Regions from separate parts of the Aquipseudomonas alcaligenes genome, predicted to be linked through region 2. Evidence: riboswitches for the same ligand, from Rfam matches in the RefSeq annotation. Region 2 holds a riboswitch; each other region holds the start of a gene.
The links. A riboswitch is a leader RNA that binds a small molecule or an ion and turns the genes downstream of it on or off. The one in region 2 is predicted to bind cobalamin.

Region 1 (5,686 bases), 2.0 Mb from region 2:
CCCACACGCCGGTTTCACCCGCCCTACGTTTTACCCAAGATCATGCGCGCATGATCAGTTCGGGCACGGCGCGCTCCTCGACGAAGCGCTGCTGCACCAGGCGCCTCACCTCGGCCGCATCGCGGATGCGGTACCACTCGCCGCTCGGGTAGACGCTCAGGGTCGGCCCCTGGTCGCAGGGGAACTGGCACTGGGTGCGGGTGATATGCACGCCATCCGCGGTCTCCAGTTTTCCGGACGCCTTCAGCTCCTCGCGCAACAGCTTCCACAGCGGCAGGGCGCCACGGCGGGTGCAGCGCGGGCCATTGCACAGCAGCACGCGATAGCGGTGCGGCGGGATGCACGACCAGCTGTGACTGGCCGGCAGCTGCGGCACCTCCACGCAGCCCAGATGCTTGTCCGGCTGCTGGACCAGTTCAGCCAGCGCCGCTACGTCCTCGCTATTGCCGGCGCAGACGAACAGCTGATCGGCACGCTCGCCGGCCAGGGCCTGCAGCTCGCCGCGTAGCCAGTCCAGCTGCGGGCTGCCGCCTAACGGGTCGAGATCGACGAGCAATAGTGGCAGCTCGTTAGCGTTCAGGCATTCGCGCACCCGCGCCCAGAGCTCGTCGTAGCCAGCGCCGGTATCGAACAGATCCTCTAGCACGGCAGCGCCGAATTGTTCGCCGAACTGGCGGCGGGTCAGCTCGGCGAAGCTGCCATGGTTGAGGTCGGGGCCGGCGAACAGCACGCGGGCGTAGGTCTCGGTCTTCATCGGGGGTCTCGGAGCAGCGGCTGTAGCGCCTGCCACAGGGTGTCGGGATCGGCGAAGCTGCGCTCCACCTCGGGCAATTCGGGGCGTGCCAGCAGCAGCACCGGCAGGCCGCGCTCGCGGGCGACCTGCAGCTTGGCCTCGGTGGCATGGCCGCCGCTGTTCTTGCTCACCAGCACATCGAAGCCCTCGGTGGCGAACAGCGTGCGTTCGTCCTCGAGGGTGAAGGGGCCGCGCGCGGCGATGCAGCGCGCACGCGGGTGTTCGGGCTGGGCATCGAGCAGGCGCAGGTTCCAGTGCTGGTGCGCCGGGATTTCATCGAGGTGCGCCAGCGGCTCGCGGCCGAGGGTGAAGAAGGGCTTGGCGAAGGGTGCCAGCGCCTGGATTAGCGCGGCCCAGTCGGCCACCTCGCGCCAGTCGTCGCCAGGCTGCTGCTGCCAGCCGGGGCGGCGCAGCGCCCAGCAGGGCACGCCGGCCAGGCGCGCGGCCGCAGCGGCATTGGCGCTGATTTGCGCGGCATAGGGATGGGTGACGTCCAGCAGCAGATCGAAATCTTCGCTGCGAATAAAGTCGGCCAGACCCTCGGCCCCGCCGAAACCACCGACGCGCACCCGGCAGCTCAGATCGTCCGGCACCTGGCCCAGCCCGGCCAGGCTGTAAAGGTGCCCGGGGCCCAGGCGCCGGGCCAGGCGCAGGGCATCGCCGACGCCACCGAGCAGCAGTACGCGGGTCATGGCTTGTGCACTTCCAGTAGGGTGATCGGCAGGGCGCTGCGCCAGGTGTCGAAGTCGCCCAACGGCTGGGCCTGGGCCACGGCGATGCGGGTCAGCTCGCCGCCGTGCCGCTCGCGGAAGGCCACCAGAGCCGCCTCGCTCTGCAGGGTCACGGCATTGGCGACCAGCCGGCCGCCCGGTTTCAGCATCTGCCAGCAATGCTCCAGCACGCCGGGCACGGTGACGCCGCCACCGATAAAGATGGCGTCGGGCGCCTCCAGGCCGGCCAGGGCCTGCGGTGCCTCGCCGGCCACCAGCTGCAGCTGCGGCACGCCGAGGGCATCGCGATTATGGGCAATCAGCTGCTGGCGGCCGGCATCGGCTTCGATGGCGATGGCGCGGCAGCGCGGGTGGCTGCGCAGCCACTCGATGCCGATCGAGCCGCAACCGGCGCCGACATCCCACAGCAGCTCGCCGGGGCGCGGCGCCAGGCGGGCGAGGGTAATGGCGCGCACGTCGCGCTTGGTCAGCTGGCCGTCGTGGCGATAGGCATCGTCAGGCAGGCCGATGGTCAACGGTAGCGGCTGCACGCCGGTGTCGGCCCTGCACTCGACGGCCAGTAGATTGAGTGCGGCCACTTCCTCCAGGCTCCAGCTTGCTGCCAGGCCATCGATACGCCGCTCGTGCGGGCCGCCCAGGTGTTCCAGCACGCTCAGGCGGCTGGCGCCGAAGCCGCGTTCGCGCAGCAGGGCGGCGATGGCACCCGGGCTGCTGCCGTCATTGCACAGGATCAGCAGACGCTGGCCGTCGTGCAGATGGCGGGCGACGGCGGGCAGCGGGCGCGCCACCACCGACAGCAGGGGCACGTCCTGCAGCGGCCAGCCCAGGCGGGCAGCGGCCAGGGAATAGGAGGAGGGCGCCGGCAGCACCCGCATCTCGCCTCCATCGACCTGCCGCGCCAGGCTGGCGCCGATGCCGAACAGCATGGGGTCGCCGCTGGCCAGTACGCAGGTCGGTGTGCCGCGTCGCTGCAGCACGGGTTCGAGGCTGAAGGGGCTGGGCCAGGTCTGGCGCGGGGCGCGGATGCACGGCGGCAGCAGGTCGAGCTGGCGCGGCGCGCCGACAATGCATTCGGCCTCCAGCAGCGCGCGCCGCGCCGCCTTGCCCAGGCCGGCGTAGCCGTCTTCGCCAATGCCTACCACTGTCAGCCAGGCCGTCATGCAGCTCTCCTTGCGGTGACGCGCGGGCTTGGCCCGGCGCCGGAAAAAGCGGGCATAATAGCGCCTTCGTCGGTGCCCGGCCCCTCCAGGGGAGCCAATGGGCCTAAGAGGGAACATGGGTGAGCCTCGGCTCCAACCATGGCTGCCCCCGCAACTGTAAGCAGCGAGTCGCTCCGCACATACGCCACTGAGCAATCGGGAAGGCCGCGCCGCGATGACGACCTGCCAGCCAGGAGACCTGCCGACGACGCAGTCGCGAGTGCCAACATCGGGCGGGGTGTACCGATGCCAAGGAATCGCCCTGCCCGGGTGATGCCTCCGGTTCGGTCGCCGCGTCGTTTGTTGTCGGTGACCGCATGCAGCCAGTTGCTCCTGCCGCGTCTTTGTTGCGTCCCTCGGCCTGCCCGGGGCTGTGGCGTGTCGTGCCCGCGCGTGATGGCGGCATCTGCCGCGTCAAACTGCCCGGCGGGCTGCTGACCAGCGCCCAGGCCCGCGCCGTGGCCGAGGCCGCGCGGCTCTATGGCAGTGGTGTGCTGGAGCTGACCAACCGCAGCAACCTGCAGCTGCGCGGTGTGCGCGAGGAATGCCAGGCGCCGCTGGTGCAGCACCTGCTGGCCGGCGGCCTCGGTCCGCGTAACCCGGCCGCCGACGATGTGCGCAACCTGCTGCTCAGCCCGGCGGCCGGGCGCGATCGCAGCGCGCACCTCGATACCCGTCCGCTGGCCGCACGCCTGCTGGCGCTGCTGGAAAATACGCCCGAGTTTCACGGCCTGTCCGCCAAGTTCGCCATCCAGCTGGACGGCGGCGAGTCCCTGGCCATGCTCGACCATCCCCACGACCTGTGGCTCAGTGCCTTGCCCGACGGAACCCGCCTGGCCTTCGGCCTGGCGGGCTGCCCGCGTGATCCGGCGCTGGGTGCGATTCCCTTGGTACAGGCGGAGATGCTGGTGGAGACGGTGCTGCGGCTGTTCCTGCAGGCGGCCGGCACACATACCCGGATGCGCCAGCTGCTGGCTGAACTGTCGGTCGAGCAGTTCCTGGCGCGCCTGTCATTACCAGTGCAGCAGCCATGGGCCACTCCGCTGCGTCCGCGCTACGACAGCCCGCCGTTGGGGGCACATGTGCAGGCGCAGTCAGGCTGGGTGATGCTGCTGGCCGGCGCGCCGCTCGGGCGCCTGCACGCGGAGCAGTTGCATGCCCTGGCTGCACTGGCTGACTCCGAGGGCAGTGGCGAGCTGCGTCTCACGCCCTGGCAGGGCGTGCTGCTGCCGGATGTGCCCGTTGCCCGCCAGGCCATCGTGGCGCAAGCCTTGAATGACATCGGCCTGCTGCTGGATGACCGCGCGCCGCTGGCGCGGATGCTCGCCTGTAGCGGCAGCGCCGGCTGCGCCAAGGCCGGCGCGGACACCAAGGCCGATGCCCAGCGTCTGGCCGAGCGCCTTGGCCCCAATGGACCGGCCCAGGTGCATCTGAGCGGCTGCCCGCGCAGCTGCGCCGCCGCCCATGTCGCGCCCTACACGCTGCTGGCTCAGCCCGGCGGCCGTTATGACCTCTATCGCCGCGAGCAGGGCCTGGCCGGGTTCGGCCGCCTGCTGGCGCAATCCCTCGATATCGACCAAGCCGGCGAGCGCCTCGCCGCAGGAAGCCCCGAATGATCGATTACATCCGCGATGGTCAGGAGATCTATCGCCAGTCCTTCGCCACCATCCGCGCCGAGGCCGATCTCGCGGCCATCCCGGCCGACCTGGAAAAGCTCGCCGTACGGCTGATCCACGCCTGCGGCATGGTCGATGTGGTGCATGACCTGCGCTTTTCGCCCGGTGCCGGCGCTGCCGGCCGCGCCGCCCTGGCCAAGGGCGCGCCGATCCTCTGCGACGCGCGCATGGTGGCCGAGGGCATCACCCGCGCACGCCTGCCGGCCAACAACCCGGTGATCTGCACCCTGAATGAGGCAGACGTGCCGCAGCTGGCCCGCGATCTCGGCAACACCCGCTCGGCGGCGGCGCTGGAGCACTGGCGCGAGTACCTGGAGGGCAGCGTGGTGGTGATCGGCAATGCGCCGACCGCGCTGTTCTACCTGCTGGAGATGCTCGACGCCGGCGCGCCCAGGCCGGCGCTGATCCTCGGCATGCCGGTGGGCTTTATTGGCGCGGCTGAATCCAAGGACATGCTGGCTGCCGACAGCCGTGGCGTGCCCTACGTCATCGTGCGCGGCCGTCGTGGCGGCAGCGCCATGGCCGCCGCCGCCGTCAACGCCCTGGCCACGGAGATGGAGTGATGCGCAAGGGACGTCTGCTCGGCCTCGGTGTCGGCCCCGGCGATCCGGAGCTGATCACCTTGAAAGCCCTGCGCCTACTGCAGTCGGCGCCGGTGGTTGGCTACTTCGTGGCCAAGGCCAAGGCCAACAAGGGGCAGGGCGGCAACGCCTTCGGCATCATCGAGGCCCATCTCACCGCTGCGCAGCGCCGCCTGCCGCTGGTCTACCCGGTGACCACCGAGAAGCTGGCGCCGCCGTTGTCCTACGAGGATGTGATCGCCGACTTCTACGACACCTGCGCCGCGCAGATCGCCCTGGAGCTGGATGCCGGCCGCGACGTGGCGGTGATCTGCGAGGGTGATCCGTTCTTCTACGGCTCCTACATGTACCTGCACGACCGCCTGGCCGAGCGCTATGAGGCCGAGGTGGTGCCCGGCGTGTGCTCCATGCTCGGCTGCGCCTCGGTGCTGGGCACGCCGCTGGTGTATCGCAACCAGAGCTTGAGCGTGCTCTCCGGCGTGCTGCCGGAGGAAGAACTGGAGCAGCGCCTGCGCACTGCCGAGGCCGCCGTGGTGATGAAGCTCGGCCGCAACTTCGACAAGGTGCGCCGCGTACTGCAACGCCTCGGCCTGGCCGAGCGTGCCCACTACGTGGAGCGCGCGACCATGGACAACCAGCAGATAGTGCCGCTGGATGAGGTCGACCCGCTGGCCTCGCCGTACTTTTCCATGATCCTGGTGCCGGG
Region 2 (5,686 bases):
AGCTCATAGCTTTTCGAGTGCTCGGGCTTGAGGTCCGGGTTGCTGTAGTCCGGGTAGTAGAGATCGTTGAAGGTCGGCGCGCGGAAGCCCTCGCTGTACGACAGCACCAGGTCATTGCCGGCGTTCAGCGGCAGGGTCAGGGCGCCGCTCCAGGTATTCTCGCTGCCGAACTGCTCGTTCTTGTCGTGGCGTACGCCCAGCTCGGTGGAGAAGTGCTCGCTCTCATAGCGATGCTGGACAAACGCGGCCTGGTTCCAGCGCTGCTGCTCGGCGAAGGCGGTGTTGCTGTTGAGCTGATCCTCGTACCACTCGCCACCCAGCAGCAGGCCGTGGCTGTCGCTCAGGGCCAGGGTGTTGAGCCAGTTCACCGAGTCGCGATAGGTGTTGAACACGCCACGCTCGTCGCTGAGCTTGTCCAGGCTTTCCTCGCGGTTCTCGCTGTGGCCGACTTCCAGGCGGCTGCTCCACAGGTCGTTGACCTGCGCGTCCAGGTAGCTGGACACGCTGCTGAGGGTGAAGTCGCTGTAGGGCTCCTGGCCGACCGACTCGAAGGTGGTCATGTCGAAACGGCCGAAGGGGTTGTCGAACTCGGTACGGCCGCGCTGGTCGAGGACGTTGACGCCGGCTTCCAGCTGTTCGCTGAAGCTGTGGCTCAGGCTCAGGCTGAAGGCCTTGTTGCGGTAGGCGTCGTGGTCCTGGTCGGAGTCGTAGGAGATGCCGGTGCGATCGATGCCGTCGCTCTCGTCGAGGCTACCGGCCAGGCTGAAGCGGGTCTGCTGGTCGCCGCCGGAGAGTCCGGCGCTGCGTCGCCAGCTGTCGTTGCTGCCATAGCTCATGCGTACGAAGGGCTGCAGGCCCTCGCCAGCGCTGCGGCGGGTGAAGATCTGCACCACGCCGCCGATGGCGTCGGCACCGTACACCGCCGAGCGTGGGCCGCGCAGCACTTCGACGCGCTCGATCTGGTCGACATTGAGGAACTGCAGGTTGCTGTCGCCGGAGCTGGCCGAGGCGATGCGCATGCCGTCTACCAGCACCAGGCTCTGTGCCGACTTGGTGCCGCGGATATACAGGCTGGCCAGGCTGCCGGCACTATTGTCGGTCACCTGCACGCCGGGGGCGCGGCGCAGCAGGTCACTGACCGAGGCCGGCTGCAGGCGTTCGATGTCGGCGCGGGTGAATACGGTGCTCGCCGTGCTGCTGGCATCGCGTTGCTGCACGTCGCGGTTGGCGCTGATCAGCGTCTCGGGCAGCTTGAGCGCGGCGTCCTGGCCGGCGGCCAGCGCGAGACCAGCAGGCAGCAGAGCCAGGCTCAGCGCCGAGAGAGGCAGGGTGTGGGACAGTTTCATCGGGGTTCCTCAAAGACAAAGACTTCGAGGAGGGCAGAAAGCAGGCGCACGGCGGCGCCTGACGGTGCGGCCCTCCGCAACACCAGTCGAATCCGTCAGGCCGGTCTCCGGGCTCTCGATTCCGCTCCGCGCGCCTTCCCGGTTGACCCAGTGGCTGTTGCGCGGATCTGCAGCAGGGCTGCGATCGATTACCGTTGCGGGGGCAGCGCCGGGATTGCTCATGGAGCGCACCGGCTTCCCGATTATCGCCGGCATTGACCGGCGCACCTGATGGAAAAGAAAACGCCGCGCACCTTAGTGCACGGCGTGTTGAAGCTCAAGCAAGTTTAGCGTGCCTCAGCTTGAGCTTTGCTCAAGTTGCTGCAGGCGGCGACGGACGGCCGCCTCGATGCCGGCCAGGTCCAGGCCGCACTCGGCGAGCATCTGCGCCGGCTTGGCGTGCTCCACGTAGTAATCGGGCAGGCCCAGGTGCAGCAGCGGCTTGACCAGGTTCTCGGCGGCGAGGAACTCGCTGACCGCTGAGCCTGCGCCGCCCATCACGGCGTTTTCCTCGATGGTCACCAGCAGCGCGTGGCTGGCCGCCAGTTCGCGCAGCAGGGCCTCGTCCAGCGGTTTGACGAAGCGCATGTCGACCACCGTGGCATCCAGGCTTTCGCCCACGCGCAGGGCCTCGGCCAGCTGCACGCCGAAGACCAGCAGGGCCACGCCCTGGCCCTGGCGACGCAGCACCGCCTTGCCGATCTCGACACTGTCCAGTGCCGGGTCGATGGGCGCGTTGGGGCCGCTGCCACGCGGATAACGCACGGCTGCCGGGCCCTGGAAGTGGTAGCCGGTGGTCAGCAGCTGGCGCAGCTCGTTCTCGTCGCTGGGCGTGGCGATCAGCATGCCGGGGATGCAGCGCAGGTAGGAGATGTCGAAGCTGCCGGCATGGGTCGGGCCGTCTTCGCCGACCAGGCCGGCGCGGTCGATGGCGAACAGCACGTCGAGATTCTGCACCGCCACGTCATGGATCAGCTGGTCGTAGGCGCGCTGCAAGAAGGTGGAGTAGATCGCCACCACCGGCTTGGCGCCGTCGCAGGCCATGCCGGCGGCCAGGGTCACCGCATGCTGCTCGGCGATGGCCACGTCGAAGTAGCGTTCGGGGAAGCGCTCGCTGAAGGCCACCAGGTCCGAGCCTTCCTTCATCGCCGGGGTGATGCCGACCAGGCGCGGATCTTCGGCGGCCATATCGCACAGCCACTGGCCGAACACGCTGGAGTACTTGGGCCCGGAGGGTTGCTTGGGCGCGACCGGGGCGTTGATCGGCTCCAGCTTGGTGATGGCGTGGTAGCCGATCGGGTCGGCCTCGGCCGGGGCGAAGCCCTTGCCCTTCTTGGTCACCACGTGGAGGAACTGCGGGCCCTCCAGGTCGCGCATGTTGCGCAGGGTGGCCAGCAGGGTGGGCAGGTCGTGGCCGTCGATCGGGCCGACGTAGTTCCAGCCCAGTTCCTCGAACAGGGTGCCGGGCACCAGCATGCCCTTGGCGTGCTCCTCGACCTTGCGCGCGATCTCCCAGGCGCCGGGCAGGCGCGAAAGAATCTTCTTGCTGCCCTCGCGCATGCTCGAATAGGTGCGGCTGGAGATGATCTTGGCCAGGTAGTTGGACAGGCCGCCGACGTTCTTGGAGATCGACATGTCGTTGTCATTGAGTACGACCAGCATGTTGGCCTTGACGTCCGACGCATGGTTGAGCGCCTCGAAGGCCATGCCGGCGGTCAGCGCGCCGTCGCCGATCACCGCCACCGCCTTGCGCCGCGAACCCTGCATGCGCGCGGCGATGGCCATGCCGAGGGCGGCGCTGATGCTGGTGCTGGAGTGGCCCACGCCGAAGGTGTCGTACTCGCTCTCGCTGCGGCGCGGGAAGGCGGCCAGGCCGTCCTTCTGGCGCAGGGTGGCCATGCGCTCGCGGCGGCCGGTGAGGATCTTGTGCGGGTAGGCCTGGTGACCGACGTCCCACACCAGGCGGTCATCCGGGGTGTCGAAGATGTAGTGCAGGGCGATGGTCAGCTCGACCACGCCGAGGCCGGCGCCGAAATGCCCGCCGGTCTGGCCGACGCTGTACAGCAGGTACTGGCGCAGCTCGTCGGCGAGGGTCTCCAGCTCGCTTTCCGCCAGGCGGCGCAGGCCGTCCGGGGTCTCGGCACGGTCGAGCAGGGGCGTGGCGGGGCGCTCGCGCGGAATCTCGTGGAAGGTGGTCGGCATCAGGCGAATCGTTATGGGCGTGCAAAAGATGCGGCAGTTTACCCGAAGCGCCGGGAACAGCCCAAACACCCTGTAAGCGGATCAGCCCGCGGCGTAGTGCCGCCCCAGGAAATCCAGCAGCAGCGCACTGACCCGCGCGCCGTCCTCGCTTTGCAGCCAGTGGCCGCAGCCGGGCAACAGGTGCTGTTCCAGGCGCGGCACCTTGGCCGCCATGCGCGCCAGGGTCGGTGCCTCGAAACGGCCGACCGGGTCGCGCTCGCCGAGCAGGAACAGGGTCGGCTGCTCGACCCGCAGTGCGGCCAGGTGCTCGGTGCGTTGCCAGTTGCGCTCGAAGTTGCGGTACCAGTTCAGCGCGCCGTAAAAGCCGCGGCCGGCGAAGGTCCGCTCGTACACGGCGAACAGCTGGGGCGGGCACCAGGCCGGCAGCGGCAGGTCATCCGCGCCGTCGAACAACCGGGCGTCAGCCGGCTTGTCCTGCAGCAGCGCACCCTCCAGGCCACCGAGCAGCAGGCGCAGGCTGCGGCCTATGTCGGCGTCCAGCTCGGCTTCGGCCAGCCCCGGCTGCTGGAAGTAGAGGATGTAGTGGAAGCGCCCGGCGTAGGCCTCGCGCATCATCTCGATGGCCGGGCGTTTCGGTCGCCCGCCGAAGGGCACCGACAGGGCGCCGAGGGCCTGCACCCGCGTGGGCTCCAGCAGGGCCAGGTGCCAGGCCACCGGCGCGCCCCAGTCATGGCCGACCACGGCGACGGCGCTCTGGCCGAGGGCGTCCATGGCGCCCTGGATGTCGCCACACAGGGTCAGCAGGTCGTAGGCGGCCGGGTCGCGTGGCGCGCTGCTCTGGCCGTAGCCGCGCATCTCCGGGGCGAACACCCGGTAGCCGGCGGCGGCCAGCGCCTCGATCTGCGGATGCCAGGCGTACCAGCACTCGGGAAAGCCGTGCAGCAGCCAGATCGGGCGGCCGCCTTCGGGGCCGGCGCTGTAGAGGCTGAGGTCGATGCCGTTGACGGCGAGGAGCCGATGTTCGATGGGCATGGGCGAGTTCCTTACCAGGTATCGACGAAGGGCCGTTTCTTGCCCGCGCGTGGCGCCGGCGCGGGTGCCGCGTTGAGCCCGCGCAGCAGCCAGGCGCGGCTCTCGGCCGGGTCGATCACCGCGTCGATCTCCAGATAGCTGGCCATGTTCAGCGCCTTGCCGTTGTCATAGGCCTTGGCCACCAGCTTGTCGAACAGCGCCTGGCGGCTGGCGTCGTCCGCCTGGGCCGCCAGCTCCTTGGCGAAGCCCAGGCGCACCGCGCCCTCCAGGCCCATGGCACCGAACTCGCCACTGGGCCAGGCGGCGGTGAACAGCGGCGCGTGGAAGCTGCCGGCGGCCATGGCCTGGGCGCCCAGGCCGTAGCCCTTGCGCAAGACCAGGGTGAAGAAGGGCACGCTCAGGCTGGCGGCGGTGACGAACAGGCGCGACACATGGCGTACCGTGGCCTGTTTCTCCGCTTCGGGGCCGACCATGAAGCCAGGGGTGTCGCATAGCGAGACGATGGGCAGGTCATGTGCGTCGCACAGCTGCAGGAAGCGCGCGGCCTTGTCGCCCGCCAGCGCGTCGATGGCGCCGCCCAGGTGGGCCGGGTTGTTGGCGATCAGGCCGAAGGGCTTGCCCTCGATGCGGATCAGCGCGGTGATCAGGCCCGGGGCGAACTGGCGGCGCAGCTCCAGCACGCTGCCGTTGTCGGCCAGCAGCTCGATGACCTTGCGGATGTCGTAGACGCGCAGGCGGTTCTCGGGGATTACATGGCGCAGCTCGCGTGGGTCGCTGCACTGCCAGTCGGCCAGTGGCCCCTGGAAGTAACTCAGGTACTGCTTGGCCACCTGCACCGCCTCGGCTTCGTCGGCCGCCAGCACGTCGATCACCCCGTTGGGGCCTTGCACGCTGGTGGGGCCGACTTCCTCGGGCTTGTAGCTGCCCAGCCCGCCGCCTTCGATCATCGCCGGGCCGGCCATGCCGATGGTCGCGTTCTGCGTGGCGATGATCACATCGCAGCAGCCGAGCAGCGCGGCGTTGCCGGCGAAGCAGCGGCCGGAGACCACGCCCACGGTCGGCACCAG
Region 3 (5,686 bases), 2.0 Mb from region 2:
GGCGGCACCAGGTCCGGGTCGTGGTACACCGCCGCGGCGTCGAGTTGATAGCCGCGCGCCGGCTGGATGCCGACGAAAGTCAGGCCGAAGCGCAGGCCGGCGATCATCAGGCGGCCGCTGCGGTACATCGGGTCCTGTTCGGGCTGGCCCCAGCGCTCGGTCACGGCGCGCTGATTGGCCTCGGGCAGACTGGCGAACCAGTGCTGGTAGTCGTCCAGCGCCAGGCTCTGGGCGCAGGGGCGCAGGTCGAGATTGTCCAGATCGTTGGTCACACCGCCGAGCAACTGGTGGATCAGCGTGGTGCCGTCGTTCGGCAGTCCCTCAACCGGATAACCCTGCTGCTGCAGGGCGCGCAGGATATTCAGCGCGGCGGCCGGGGTGTCCAGGCCGACGCCGTTGCCGATGCGGCCGTCGCGGGTCGGGTAGTTGGCCAGGATCAGGGCGACGCGCTTGTCGGCGCTGGCCTTGGCGGCAAGCTGGGACCAGCGTCGTGCCAGCTCGGCGACGAAGTCCATGCCCGGCAGGTGCGGGCGATAGCGCACCACGTCGCTCTGGCTGCGTTCGCTGCGCGCGGCCACGCCCTTGAAGCTGATCGGCCGGGTGATCAGGCGACCGTCCAGCTCGGGCAGGGCGATATGCATGGCCAGGTCGCGCGGGCCCAGGCCCTGGGCGCTGGCCTGCCACTGCTCTTCGCTGTCCAGGGCGCAAAGCGCCTGCAGCACCGGTACGTCGCGGCGGAATGGCCGTTCCTGTGGCGCATCCGGGTTGGACTGGGCGAAGCCGGTGGTGTTGAGGATCACCGCCGCTTCGGCCTGGTCCAGCCAGGCCTCGGCCTGCGCCAGGCATTCGGCTTCCTTGAGACTGGCCACGGCAATCGGCAGCGGGTTGAGGCCCTGGGCCTGCAGGCGCTGGCAGAAGACGTCGACGAAGGCGGTATTACCGGCCTGTACCTGGGCGCGGTAGAACAGCAGCGCTGCCACCGGCTGGTCCGGCTGCCAGTCGGCGCGCCAGTGATCGAGGGTTGCCTCAGTATGGCGCGGGTGATGGATCAGCGTGCGCGGCAGAGTGCGCGGCTCGCTCCACGGATAATCGCGCTGCAGCCAGCGGCTGGCGATGCAGTGCAGCAGATGGCGCGCATTGTCCGCGCCGCCCTGGCGCAGGTATTGCCACAGGCGCTGGCTGTTCTCGCTTGCCACGTTGCTCAGTTCGCTCAGCTCGGGATCGGCGCGGTCGTCGCCCGGCACCAGGATGATGGTGGCGCCCAGGCGGCCCAGCTCGACCACACGTTCGATGCCGTAGCGCCAGTAGCTGACGCCGCCGTGTACCGAGATCAGGATGACCCTGGCGTGGCGCAGCACCTGCTCGACGTAGAAATCCACCGAAGCATGGTTGGGCAGCTGCGCCGGGCTGGCCAGGCGCAGGCTGGGGAAATCCGCGGGCAGCTCGCGCGCCACCTCGGCCAGCAAGGAGAGGTGCGAGTCACCGGTGCAGAGGATCACCAGCTCGGCCGGGGTCTGGCCGAGGTCGGCGATGCTGTCGGCCGGCAGGGTGACGCCGGCCTGGGCGCGGAGCAGGTGCATGTCAGCCGGCCAGTGCGGCCTTCAGCTCCGCCTCGATGGCGGTGCGGTCGAGGTCCTGGCCGATCAGTACCAGGCGCGTCTGCCGCGCTTCGTCTGCACCCCAGGCGCGGTCGAAGTGGCGGTCGAAGCGCTGGCCGACGCCCTGCACCAGCAGGCGCATGGCCTTGCCGGGGATGGCGGCGAAGCCCTTGACGCGCAGGATGCCGTGCTTGGCCACGGCGTCCTTGAGAGCGGCCAGCAGGCGCGCTTCCTCGGCTTCCGGCAGCACGACGTCGAAGGCGTCGAACTCGTCGTGGTCGTGGTCCTCGTCTTCCTCGTCATGATGAGTGCGTCGGCTGTCGATATGCAGCTCGGTCTCGCAGTTCAGGCCGAGCAGCACCTCCAGCGGCAGCTCACCGCCCTGGGCCTCGATCACCTTGACCGCCGGCGGCAGTTCCTCGGCCACTTCGGCGCGCACGGCGGCCAGTGCATCGGCATCCAGCAGGTCGGTCTTGTTCAGCAGCACCAGGTCAGCGCTGGCCAGCTGGTCGGCGAACAGCTCGTGCAGCGGCGACTCGTGGTCGAGGTTCGGGTCCTGCTGGCGCTGGGCGTCCACCTGCTCAGGGAAGGCGGCGAAGGTGCCGGCAGCCACGGCCGGGCTGTCGACCACGGTGATCACCGCATCCACGGTGCAGGCGGTGCGGATTTCCGGCCAGTTGAAGGCCTGTACCAGCGGCTTGGGCAGGGCCAGGCCGGAGGTTTCGATGAGGATATGGTCGAGCTCGCCGCGACGCGCCACCAGCTCACGCATCACCGGGAAGAACTCTTCCTGCACGGTGCAGCACAGGCAGCCGTTGGCCAGCTCGAAGATGCGGCCCTCGGCTTCTTCCTCGCTGCAGCCGATGGAGCACTGCTTGAGGATGGCGCCGTCGATGCCCAGCTCGCCGAACTCGTTGACGATCACTGCGATGCGCCGCCCGCCCGCGTGGCTCAGCAGATGGCGCAGCAGGGTGGTTTTGCCGGCACCGAGAAAGCCGGTGACGATGGTGACGGGGAGTTTGGCGAGAGTGTGCATGGCGGCCCTGCTGCGTCGGGAAAATGGACGGACGGGCAGGGCGGGGCTCCCGCAGGCGAGCGAGGGCCGAACACCACCGGATCACCCCGCCCGGTTGTCGAACACTTTCACGAGGCAGGTCTCCTGGCTCACGGCGTGAGGCCGAAAGCCTCCTGCGATCTCTGGCGAGATCATAGGGGGCTCGGGCTCTATCCTTCGCCTTCCCACCCGTCAGGGCAGTGGCATGTCGAAGGACGTCATCCGTTCACAGTTGCGGGGGCAGCCAGGGCATGAACCCTGTTCCCTCTTAGCTTCTTCGTCGGGCGAAGAAGAACCTCGGAAAGGGCGCAAGGCTACGCAGCGGCCGGAAAGCGGTCAACCGTGCGGTTGACCCGCATCGGCGCGCGTGCTGAGCTACGCGGCCTTTTGGCTCGCAGCGGGAGTGCCCATGCCGATTCGCCTGATTGCCGGGTTCGGCTGCCGGCGCGGTTGTCCGGTGGACGAACTGCAGGCGCTGCTGCAGCAGTGCCTGGCTGCCCACGGCCGGCAGCTGGACGAACTGGTCGGGCTGGCCAGCAGCGCGCACAAGCGTGACGAGCCTGGCCTGCAGGCCCTGGCCGAACGCCTGCGGCTACCGCTGGAACATGTGGCGGCCGAGGCGCTGCTGGCATTCGCCGGGCAGGCCGAGGCCAAGCCGCTGACCCAGCAAGTGGCCGGCAGCCCGGCGGTGGCCGAGCCCAGCGCTCTGGCCGCCGCCGCACGCCTGGGGCGGGCGCAGCTGCTCGGCCCGCGCCTGCGCAGCGCCAATGCCACCTGCGCCCTGGCGCGCATCGATTCGGAGCCCTGTGCATGACCGTCTATTTCATCGGCGCCGGCCCCGGCGACCCCGAGCTGATCACCGTCAAGGGCCAGCGCCTGATCCGCAGCTGCCCGGTGATCGTCTATGCCGGCTCGCTGGTGCCGGCGGCCGTGCTCGACTGGCACCAGGCCGAGCAGGTGGTGAATACCGCCGAACTGCACCTGTCGCAGATCATCGCGCTGCTGGCCGAGGCCCATGCGCGAGGCCAGGATGTGGCCCGCGTGCATTCCGGTGACCCCTCGCTGTATGGCGCCATCGGCGAGCAGATCCGCGAGCTGCGCGCGCTGAACATTCCCTTCGAGATCATCCCCGGGGTCACCGCGACCGCCGCCTGCGCGGCGCTGTTGGAGGCCGAGCTGACCCTGCCGGAGGTGGCGCAGACGGTGATCCTCACCCGCTACGGGCACAATTCGCCGATGCCGGCGGGGGAGGAGCTGGGCGCTCTGGCCAGCCACCGCGCGACCCTGGCCATCCACCTCGGCGTGCAGCACCTGCCGCGCATTGTTGACGAGCTGTTGCCGTACTACGGCCCCGACTGCCCGATCGCCGTGGTGTACCGCGCCAGCTGGCCCGACCAGGACTGGGTGCGCGGCACCCTGGCGGACATCGAGGCGCGGGTGGCGCTGAAAGGCTTTCGCCGCACCGCGCTGATCCTGGTCGGGCGGGTCCTGGCCACGGACGATTTCGCCCAGTCGGCCCTGTATGCCGAGGCAACGCGCCACCTCTATCGCCTGGACTGAGCCCGCGTGCGTCGGGCAACCTTCACGGCTGCAAGGGAGATCAAGCATGCGTGACTATCAATGGCTCCACGAGTACTGCCTCAACCGCTTCGGCTCGGCCGCGGCGCTGGAGGCGCGCCTGCCGCAGCCCCGCTCTGACGCCGAGCTGCGTGCGCTGAGTGACGATCGCTACCTGTCGCTGCTGGCACTGCGGGTGTTCCGCGCCGGCCTCAAGCACAGCCTGGTCGACGCCAAGTGGCCGGCCTTCGAGCAGGTGTTCTTCGGCTTCGACCCGGAGAAGGTGGTGCTGATGGGCGCCGAGCACCTGGAGCGGCTGATGCAGGATGCACGGCTGATTCGCCATTTGGGCAAGCTCAAGAGCGTGCCGCGCAATGCCCAGTTCATTCTCGATGTGCGCCAGGAAAAAGGCAGCTTCGGTGCACTGATCGCCGACTGGCCGGTGACCGATATCGTCGGCCTGTGGAAGTACCTGGCCAAGCACGGCAACCAGCTCGGCGGCCTGTCGGCGCCGCGCTTCCTGCGCATGGTCGGCAAGGACACCTTCATTCCGACCGATGATATGGTCGCCGCGCTCAAGGCCCAGGAGATCATCGACAAGGCGCCGACCAGCCAGAAGGACCTGGCCCTGGTGCAGGCCGCCTTCAACCAGTGGCACGCGCAGAGCGGCCGGCCGCTGTGTCAGTTGTCGGTGATGCTGGCGCATACGGTCAACCACTGACAAAGCCGCTTTGTGGCCCGAAGAGGCAACCCATGCAACAGGACATTCTCCGCGTCGCCCAGGCCATCCAGAACGCCGAGCGCATCCTGGTCATCAGCGGTGCCGGTCTCTCGGCCGACTCCGGGCTGCCGACCTATCGCGGCCTCGGCGGGCTGTACAACGGTCTGACTGCCGAGGGCCTGCCGATCGAGGCGGCGCTGTCCGGGCCGATGCTGCAGCGCGATCCGGCGCTGTGCTGGAAGTACCTGGCACAGCTGGGCGAAGCCTGCCTGGGTGCCGCGCCGAATGCCGGGCATGCCGCCATCGCCGAGCTGCAGCGGCGCAAGCCCGGTTGCTGGGTGCTGACGCAGAACATCGACGGCTACCACCGCGCCGTGGGTTCGCCGGTGGAGCGCCTGATCGAGATTCACGGCGAACTGGCGCCGCTGTACTGCCAGTCCTGCGGGGCCGAGGACCCGCAGCTGGCCGAGCACCTGCGCCGTCCGCTGCCGCCACGTTGTGCACAATGCGGGGGCGTGTTGCGCCCGCCGGTGGTGCTGTTCGAGGAGATGCTGCCCGAGGATGCCATTGGTCGGCTTTATGACCAGGTGCGCCAGGGCTTCGAGGTGGTGATCGCGGTGGGCACCACGGCGAGCTTCCCCTATATCGTCGAGCCGGTGCTGGAAGCCCGCAGGAACAAGGGTTTCACCGTGGAAGTGAACCCGCAGCACACCGATATCAGCCGCCTGGTGGATGTCCGTCTGTCGGGAAGGGCGT

Region 1: linked by a shared signal. The riboswitch ahead of cobG (precorrin-3B synthase) and the one ahead of AAG092_RS08210 (TonB-dependent receptor domain-containing protein) in region 2 are both predicted to bind cobalamin.
Region 3: linked by a shared signal. The riboswitch ahead of cobW (cobalamin biosynthesis protein CobW) and the one ahead of AAG092_RS08210 (TonB-dependent receptor domain-containing protein) in region 2 are both predicted to bind cobalamin.

What each region holds. Positions count from the first base shown of each region.
Region 1 is NZ_CP154874.1:3,810,016-3,815,701, forward strand. It holds gene AAG092_RS18505 (ferredoxin) at 41-754, opposite strand; gene AAG092_RS18510 (cobalt-precorrin-6A reductase) at 751-1,485, opposite strand; gene cbiE (precorrin-6y C5,15-methyltransferase (decarboxylating) subunit CbiE) at 1,482-2,684, opposite strand; cobalamin riboswitch at 2,738-2,945, shown strand; gene cobG (precorrin-3B synthase) at 3,041-4,339, shown strand; gene AAG092_RS18525 (precorrin-8X methylmutase) at 4,336-4,962, shown strand; gene AAG092_RS18530 (precorrin-2 C(20)-methyltransferase) at 4,962-5,686, shown strand, end outside.
Region 2 is NZ_CP154874.1:1,692,738-1,698,423, reverse strand. It holds gene AAG092_RS08210 (TonB-dependent receptor domain-containing protein) at 1-1,346, opposite strand, end outside; cobalamin riboswitch at 1,427-1,632, opposite strand; gene dxs (1-deoxy-D-xylulose-5-phosphate synthase) at 1,683-3,587, opposite strand; gene AAG092_RS08200 (alpha/beta fold hydrolase) at 3,669-4,619, opposite strand; gene AAG092_RS08195 (carboxyl transferase domain-containing protein) at 4,631-5,686, opposite strand, start outside.
Region 3 is NZ_CP154874.1:3,827,469-3,833,154, forward strand. It holds gene cobN (cobaltochelatase subunit CobN) at 1-1,580, opposite strand, end outside; gene cobW (cobalamin biosynthesis protein CobW) at 1,582-2,634, opposite strand; cobalamin riboswitch at 2,730-2,967, opposite strand; gene AAG092_RS18590 (cobalamin biosynthesis protein) at 3,062-3,466, shown strand; gene cobM (precorrin-4 C(11)-methyltransferase) at 3,463-4,212, shown strand; gene AAG092_RS18600 (DNA-3-methyladenine glycosylase I) at 4,259-4,930, shown strand; gene AAG092_RS18605 (NAD-dependent deacylase) at 4,963-5,686, shown strand, end outside.